DNA from 2 places in the Aminobacter sp. BE322 genome. Region 1 is predicted to be linked to the other one. Evidence: predicted binding sites of a transcription regulator. Region 1 holds the regulator's gene; the other holds the start of a gene.
What was found. The regulator LexA, encoded in region 1, represses DNA repair genes until DNA is damaged. The targets are predictions, from matches to a motif close to TGTTCNNNNTGTGTTCNG.
Positions count from the first base shown of each region.

Region 2: the regulator LexA is predicted to act here: its motif matches at 2,331-2,348, upstream of J2X50_RS08250 (ImuA family protein).

Region 1 covers NZ_JBNPXB010000001.1:122,755-126,903, reverse strand. The annotation lists gene J2X50_RS00595 (ComEC/Rec2 family competence protein) at 1-2,422, shown strand, start outside; gene lexA (transcriptional repressor LexA) at 2,780-3,496, opposite strand; gene J2X50_RS00585 (molybdopterin molybdotransferase MoeA) at 3,603-4,149, opposite strand, start outside.
Region 2 covers NZ_JBNPXB010000004.1:32,799-36,947, reverse strand. The annotation lists gene J2X50_RS08255 (Y-family DNA polymerase) at 1-1,366, opposite strand, end outside; gene J2X50_RS08250 (ImuA family protein) at 1,308-2,309, opposite strand; gene J2X50_RS08245 (metallopeptidase family protein) at 2,502-2,924, shown strand; gene J2X50_RS08240 (DUF1737 domain-containing protein) at 2,958-3,164, opposite strand; gene J2X50_RS08235 (HpcH/HpaI aldolase/citrate lyase family protein) at 3,186-4,076, opposite strand.

The sequences.
Region 1 (4,149 bases):
CGAGTTGTCGTCCCCGCTCGTCTGGGGGCGCCGGGGCGACCTGCAACCATCGCCCGCAAGCGAACGTCACGTCTCGCCGGCGAGCCTGCGATCGCGGCTCCGGGTCCCCATGGCCGTCGTCCAAGCACGGTTCACGGTCCGCACATTGGCCGCGGCCGTCGAGACCGAGCTCGACCGCGGCGCGGCGTTCCTGCTCGTTCCGGTGTTCCTGGCGATCGGGGTGCTGGTCTATTTCGGCCTCGCCGAAGAACCGGCCTCGCTGCCGATCGCGTCGGCGGCCCTGGCCATGGCGGCGGTGGCGTTTGCCGCGCGCACGAGCAGGTGGCTTCACTATGGGCTGGCTGCTGCGGCCTTCTGCCTGGTCGGCATGGCCGCGGCAAAGCTCGAAACCGCCCGGCTGGGCACGAAGATGCTCGGCGCCGAGATCTCGACGCAATTGAAGGGCCGGGTCGTGGAGATCGACCGGCTCGACAAAGGGCGCGTCCGCCTGACCATCGATGTCGTCGCCACCGTGCGGCCAACGCTCCGCTACGCGCCGGATCGCGTGCGCCTGACGGCACGCCGGGCGCCGGCGGGGCTCGCGGCGGGATCACTGGTCGGCGGCTATGTCCGCCTGATGCCGCCCTCCGGCCCGATCCGGCCCGACAGCTACGACTTTTCCTTCGAAAGCTATTTCGACGGCATCGGCGCCAGCGGGTTCTTCATGAAGGGACCGGAACTGGTCGCGGACGCGCAGCCTGTTCCGCTCGCCCTTGCGATCGAGGCCTGGCTTGGAAACCTGCGCGACCGCATTGCCCAGCGCGTCCGCGACCGGATCGGCGGCGTGGAGGGCGAAATCGCCGCGGCACTCATGGTCGGCGTGCGCGGCGGCATTCCGGAGGAGGTCAACGAAGCGCTGCGGCGGACGGGCCTCTACCACATCATCTCCATTTCCGGCCTGCACATGGCCATGGTCGCCGGAACCGTCATGCTGGGCCTGCGGCTCGGTTTCGCGGCCTTTCCGGCCTTCGCGTCCCGGCATCCGGTCAAGAAATACGCCGCCCTGGCGGCCCTGGCCTCTTCAGGCGGCTACCTTTCCATCTCCGGCGCCGAAGTGGCGGCGCAGCGCAGCTTCATCATGCTTGCGGTGATGCTGACGGCCGTGCTGTTCGACCGCGTCGCCCTGACCATGCGCAACCTTGCGATCTCGGCCATCATCGTCATTCTCGTATCCCCGCACGAGGTGGTCGGTCCGAGCTTCCAGATGTCGTTTGCGGCCACCGCGGCGCTGGTCGGCGCTTACGGCTGGTGGTCGGACAGGCAGGCCGAGCGGGTGCAGCCGGCGATCCAGCGTTCGCTTGCGGGCAATTTGTGGCGCAAGCTCTGGACGCTGGCGGTCGGGCTTCTTGCGACCTCGCTGATCGCCGGGCTGGCGACCAGCGTGTTCGGGGCCTGGAATTTCCAGCGCATCTCGCCGCTCAGCCTTTTCGCCAACCTGGCCGTGATGCCCATCGTCTCGGTGCTGGTGATGCCCTTCGCGGTTGCTGCCGGCGTGCTGATGCCGCTCGGCCTGGACGGCCTGTTCCTCGACACGATGGGGCGCGGCCTGGCCACCATGGTCGCCCTGGCGCAATGGTTCTCCGAGCGGTCGCCGGTCGACGCCGTCGGCCTGATCTCCGCCCGCGCGGTGATCCTGGTGTCGGTCGCGCTCTGCATCGCCTCGATGGCGACCACCTGGCTCAGATTCGCAGCCCTGCCATTCGCCGCAAGCGGATTGCTGCTGCTCGGCGAGGCAAGGATCCCAGACATACTGATCTCCGAAGACGGCCGGCTGGTCGGGGTGCCGACGGCGGGCGGCAGGCTGGCGGTCAACCGCGCACGTCCGAGCGACTTCATCACCGACAGCTGGAAGAGGGCCCTGGTTGCGGAGGAACTGGTCGGCCCGGTTGGCGCGGGCGGCAAGCCTTCGACCGTAACGGCCGCAATCGCAAAGTCGGATGCTTCGACGCCGCGCGAGCCAGCCTTGCCCCAGGAAGGAGGAGAAAAAGCGGACCGCAGGGAAGCCTTCGTTTGCGACGGTGGCCTCTGCACCATCGAGCACCCTTCAGGCGCCGTGATCGCCCATGCCGGCAATGCGGCGGCAGCCAAGCGTGCCTGCGCCGTGGCGAGCCTGATCGTGATCGACGATGCGACGGCGCGGGCTCCCTGCGCGAATTCGGCGGCGACCGTCGTCAGCAAGCGCGACCTGGCGCGTTTAGGCAGCGTCGCCGCGTACCTGCCTGAAAAAGGAGAGGCGGCGGTCCGTCAAATCGAAATCCAGAAGGCGATAGCCGCGCCCTACCGGCCGTGGCATGAGCACCGGGCATTCTCGCGCGAAGCACGCGGACTGCCGCCATTCCGCCGGGACCGTGCAAAGCCGCCGCCGGAGAAGGCCGCGCCATGAAGCATCTCGCAGCCCGACGGAATCGTCGGGCGTCGCATGAACAAGGCCAAGAAAAAGCAGCGGGAGCCATTCCCGGAAAAATGCGAGGCGGTTTGCCGTCGGAGTTGCTCGGACCAAAGAGATAGGCCGTTTTGGCTTTTCGATCAAAAGCGGCAACGCTCTTGGCTGCGGAATTGCATTCGTCGGAATGCCCGCCGCTCTGGCCCGGCCTCGCTGCAACCCAGAAAGATGACGATCCCGACCGGCCCGAGGCGGGATCAGGGCATTTCCTCCATTCATCGGACCGCGAAGACGCTCCATCTCTTTGGTCCGAGCAATTCCGGACGGAAACCGCTGCGCACTTTTCCTGGAATTGCCCTAGTAGCGCCGGATCAGCCCGACCAGCTTGCCCTGTACCTTGACCCGGTCGGGGCCGAAGATGCGGGTTTCATAGGCGGGATTGGCGGCCTCGAGCGCGATCGAGGCGCCCTTGCGGCGGAAGCGCTTGAGCGTCGCCTCCTCGTCGTCCACCAAGGCAACGACGATCTCGCCCGGATTGGCGCTATTGGCATTGCGGATGATGACCGTGTCGCCGTCGAAGATGCCGGCCTCGATCATCGAATCGCCCTTGACCTCGAGCGCATAGTGCTCGCCGCCCGAAATCATGTCCGGCGGCACCGAGATCGAATGCGTCCTGTGCTGGATGGCGTCGATCGGCACGCCGGCGGCGATGCGTCCCATCACCGGGATGGCGACCGCCGCGCCTGCATCGTCGTCATTGCCGGCCGAAAGCGCGCGTGACGGCTCGGGCTTGCGCCCCAGGCTGCCTTCGATGACGCTGGGCGAAAACTTCCTGGCGGCGTTGAGGCCCGGCGCGATCGAGTCGGGCAGGCGGATGACTTCCAGCGCGCGCGCGCGGTTCGGCAGGCGCCGGATGAAGCCGCGCTCCTCGAGCGCGGTGATCAGGCGATGGATGCCCGATTTGGAAGCGAGGTCCAGCGCCTCCTTCATCTCGTCGAAGGACGGGGGGATGCCCGCCTCCTTCAGCCGCTCATGGATGAACAGCAGAAGCTCGTGTTGTTTGCGCGTCAGCATCGCTGCCCCCAAGGGAATCGAAAGAAAAACAAACCCGGAACAAACACTATATGTTCCAGTTGTGTTCCGCAACCGATTAAATTTTGGTGAAGGCGCCGAGGGGCGCTCAGCGCAGCATCAGCACCAGGCAGCCAGTGCCAGATTCGGCGGCCGCTGCGAAGGGCTCGCGGATGATGACGCAATTGGCGTCGGCCAGTGTCCGCAGCATCGACGAGTCCTGGACCCCGAAGGGCACGGCGACGAGGCCGGCGTCGGTCTTGCGCACCACGCCGCGCACGTAGTCCTGGCGCAGGTCGTTTTCCTTCATGGGCGCCCCGAGCACGGCCTCGCGGATGTCCGGCGCATAGGGCCGCCCGCCGAGCTTCGCCAGAACCGGTTTCAGGAAGAGGTGCGAGCAGATGAGGCTCGCCACCGGGTTGCCGGGCAGGCCGATGCAGCGGGTGTCACCGAGCCGTCCGAACATCAGCGGCTTGCCCGGGCGCATGGCGATCTTCCAGAAATCGAGCTTCATGCCGAGGCCGGTCAGCACGCCGTGCACCAGGTCATGGTCGCCGACCGAGGCGCCGCCGAGGGTGACGATCACCTCGGCTCCGGCGTCGAGCGCCTGCCGGACGAGTGCCGAGATCGATCCGGTCTTGTCGGCCGCTATGCCG
Region 2 (4,149 bases), on a different contig from region 1:
AATAGTCGCGCGTCGGCGCATCGGCGCCCTCGCGCCACCATTCCGGCGCGATGCGCTCCGGCCCTTCGGCGCGGGCCACGCGATGCAGTGCCCGACGCCAGCGGAAATTGAGTGGCGGCCCGTCGGGCACCTCGGTGGCCGGCACCTCGATGGGCTCGGGCACCCGGAACAGCCGGATGGGGCGCTCGGCCGGCCGGGGACGCTTGCCAACGGGCTGCACCTCCCTGGCCGGGCGCCCGGCCGCACCCTTACGTGCCTCTTCCAGGGCGTAAGGGATGGCGGGTGCGGCGCGTTCCGGCAGGTGACTGTCGACGGCAACGGCTTCGAGAACCGCGGCCTCGCCGAGGCGGGCGCCGATGCGATCGGCAAAGATTGCCAGCTCCTCGCCGCCGTCGTCGACCTCACCGGCGAGATCGGCCTGGCGGGCGTCGAACCGGGCCGTCGACAGGGCCGAAAGGCGCACGAGATCGAAACCGTAGCCGGCATCGATGGTTTCGCCCAGCGTCGCCAGCCGTTCATGGAACAGCCTGCGCACCAGCGTGGGTTCTCGAATGGGACGCGAGGCGCCGACCGCTATGCGGCTGACCATTCCGTCGACCCGGAACAGCAGCAGTTCGAGCACCCGCGCCCCTTCCTCCCTGCGCTCCAGGTCCGCCTTGAGGGTGGCGGCGAGCAGGCCGACCAGCCGCTCGATGTCGTCGATGAGCGACAGCGGGTCGGCGAGATGGCGCTCGACCGAAAGCGGCGCCACCGGCAGGCGCGGCGAGATCGCCTCCTCGAGCCGGCCCAGCGCCTGGTCGAGCCGTTCGATGAGTTCAGCGCCGAAACGCCGGACGAGCGGTGCGCGCGGACCGTCCATGATCGCGCCCACGGTGCGCAGCCCGACGCTTTCGAGGCTCGCCTTCGTGGCAGGATCGATCCGCAGCGCCGACAGTGGCAGGCGGGCCAGGAAACTGCACTCGCTGCCCGGAGCCAGGATGTGGCCGGTGGCGAAGCGGGCGGCGGCCCATGCCGCGCCCGGTGTCGAGGCGAGGCCGGCGCGCACGTCGAACCCCTGGTGGAAGAACCGCATCATGAGGTCGTTGAGCAGTGCCTTTTCGCCGCCGAAGAGATGGGCGCAGCCGGTGATGTCGAGGAACAGTCCGTCGGCACCGTCGATGGCGACGAGCGGCGTGTAGCGGTCGCACCAGTCGGCCAGCCCTTCGAGCAATCTGCGATCGGCCTCGGGATCGGCTTCGACCACGTCGATGTCGGGATGCATGGCGCGCGCCTCGGCAATGCCCATGCCCGGCTTCAGCCGGAGCGCTTCAGCCTGCGCGTCGAGGCCGGCGATGCGCTGGGTGTTGTTCTCGCGGTGGCTGGTCACCAGCGGCTTCGCCGCCTGCGGGCTTGAACGCCAGGACCGCCCCAGCCTGCGCCGGAGGACGCGTTCGGCCGCGAGATGGGGAAACCACAGCGACACGATTCTCTGGACTTCTCTCTGCGAGGGTGCGTGCATCGGGGTTCCATTCCAGAATGAAGCTGCCCGGCAGAGCGGTACGGCTCTTGCCGATCTCGACAGCGAATGCGGGCGCGCCGATAGAGCCGGCGAGCGGGCCGAGAAGTGTCTGCCGCAGGGTGGCCGGCGCGGGTGCTGCGACCAGCCTGACGGGGGCGGCGGTGGGCTCCGGCTCGGCCGACTGGCGCAGCAGGAAGATGGGACGGCCGCTGTCTTGCGCCCGCCGGTGCAGGCGGCGCGTCGCCGTGAGGTCGACGCTGCGCGGATTGCCCCGCATCTCGACCACGATTGTCGCGATCTCCTCGATGCGGGCCGCCTCCTCGGCGATCCAGAGCACGTCGGCCGGCTTCGGCGCCTCGGCGAACAGCAGGCTTTCGGCCAGAATGCCGAAGAACCTGCCCAGTCCTGGCACGTAGGGAAGCCCCGCCTCGCGGAAAATCTCGGTCGTGCCGACCCACAGGACCAGATCCTGCGGCCGCGACCGCTCCCTGAGCATGCGGCTGACCAGGCAGAGGGCGAGCCCTGCGGCAGCCCCGGCATTGCGGGTTTCGGTTCCGTGGATCTCGGTCAGCGCCGCCCGAGGCAGGCCGCCGCCCAGGATTTCGTCGAGGCGTTCGACGCCGGTCGGCAGGAAGAAGTCGCGCGCCGAGGCAAGACCGTTGCGGCGGACAAGCAGACCGGCAACAGGCTGGCCGGCGGAAGACTGGCCGTCGGAGGGCGGGGCCAGCCTCTCGGCCAGCGTCCCCTCGATCTTCGCTATCTTCCGGCGCAGGGCAAAAACGACGTCCCGCGCCACGGCGCTGGTCGCCATGTCGGTCTGCCTTCCTCAATATGTTCACGTTATGTTCTCATAGATTCCAGAGCCATCGAGGAGAGTCAAGCCGATTCGATGAGAATCTATTCCTCTCCGGGCAAGTGCCTCCGGCGCCTAAATCATCCCCGCCACGGCAAAGGCCTCGTAAGGCGTGCGGTGAAAGGCTATATGCCCTCAAAAGGAAAAAGAATGGCCCGCATCTACAAGACCCGCGCCTGGCACGACCAGCTGTCGCCCTCGATCGAGGAGATGGAGCTCCTGGCGCTCGAAGCCTATGCCCACCTGCCTGAAGAATTCCGCGCCCTCACCGGCGACGTCGTCATCCAGATCGCCGAGTTCCCGACCGACGAGATCATGGACGACCTGTCGCTGGAAACGCCCTTCGACCTGCTCGGCCTGTTCGAAGGACGCGGCATCGCCGAGCGCTGGAACCCGCAGACCGGCGAAGGCCCCAACCGCGTCACCCTCTACCGCCGGGCGATCCTCGACTACTGGGCGGAGAACGAGGAGACGCTGGGCGACATCGTTACCCATGTGCTGATCCACGAGATCGGGCACCATTTCGGCCTTTCCGACGACGACATGGAAAAGCTGGAAGCGTCGGTCGACTGAACGCGGCGCCCCATTCATCAGGCGCCTCCCGGCTTAGAAATCGCCGAGCTTGATGCCGGGATCGTATTCGACGCCGTCGACGTCCTTCACCACGGCCTGGCCGCAGCGCATCGTCTTGGTCTCGGCATCGAAGGAATAGGTGGGCGAGCCGAACAGGTGCCAGCCCTTGTTCAGCGCCGCCGTCACCTTGTGGCAGAACGTGGCGTCGTCGGGACCGGTCAGGAAGCGGTAGAGTTTCATGCTTGTCTCCGCATCGCGCTGTCAGTTCTTCAGCTTCTCGATCATCGCCGCCCGGGCGAGCAGCTTTTCGGACTGGGCGAGATGCAGCCGCTCGACCATCTTGCCTTCGAGCGAGATTACACCGCGCCCGGCATTTTCCGGAAGCGCGAAGGCATCGACGACGGCGCGCGCCTCGGCAAGCGCCTCGGCCGAGGGCGAGAACGCCTCGTTGGCGGGGCCGATCTGGGCGGGATGGATCACCGTCTTGCCCGAGAATCCCATCGCGGCCGCCTCCCGGCATTCGCCCGAAAAGGCGTCGAGGTCGCGAAAATCGTTGGAGACGCTGTCGAGCATGTCGACGCCGCCGGCCCGCGCCGCGAGCACCATCTGCATCAGCCAGGACTGCAGGTAGCGGCGGTCGGGCGTGAGCATCACGCCGGTGTCCTTGGCGAGGTCGTTGAGCCCGGCGACCAGGCAAGCGAGCCGCGCGGCGGGATCGCGGCCGAGCTCGGCGATGGCGGCGATGTTGACCAGCGCGCGCGGCGTCTCGATCATCGCCCAGAGCCTGACGCTGTCGGGCGCGTCGCTGTCGTCGAGCACGTCGCCCGCCTCGATGATGTCGCGCGGCGTCGCGATCTTGGGCAGGAGCACGCCGTCGATAGCCCATCCGCTCGCAGCCGCAAGGTCCTCCACGCCCCAGGGGCTCGCCAGCGAATTGATGCGGACGAGAAATTCGCGGTTGCCCGCCGGCCTTTCGGCCAAGATGCCGGCCAGCCTGTCGCGAGCGGCTGCCTTGTGCTCGGGCAGTACGGCGTCCTCCAGATCGAAGATGACGGCGTCGCAGCCAAGCTGCGGCAGCTTGGCGATCGCCTTCTCGTTGCTGGCGGGCACGAACAGCGCCGAACGGCGGGGGCGGGACGGAGAATGTGACATCTGGTCTTCTTGCCCGGCAATGCTGGCCCTTGCAAGTGCTTGCCGGGCGGTGGCGTAACTGCTTTTCTCCTCC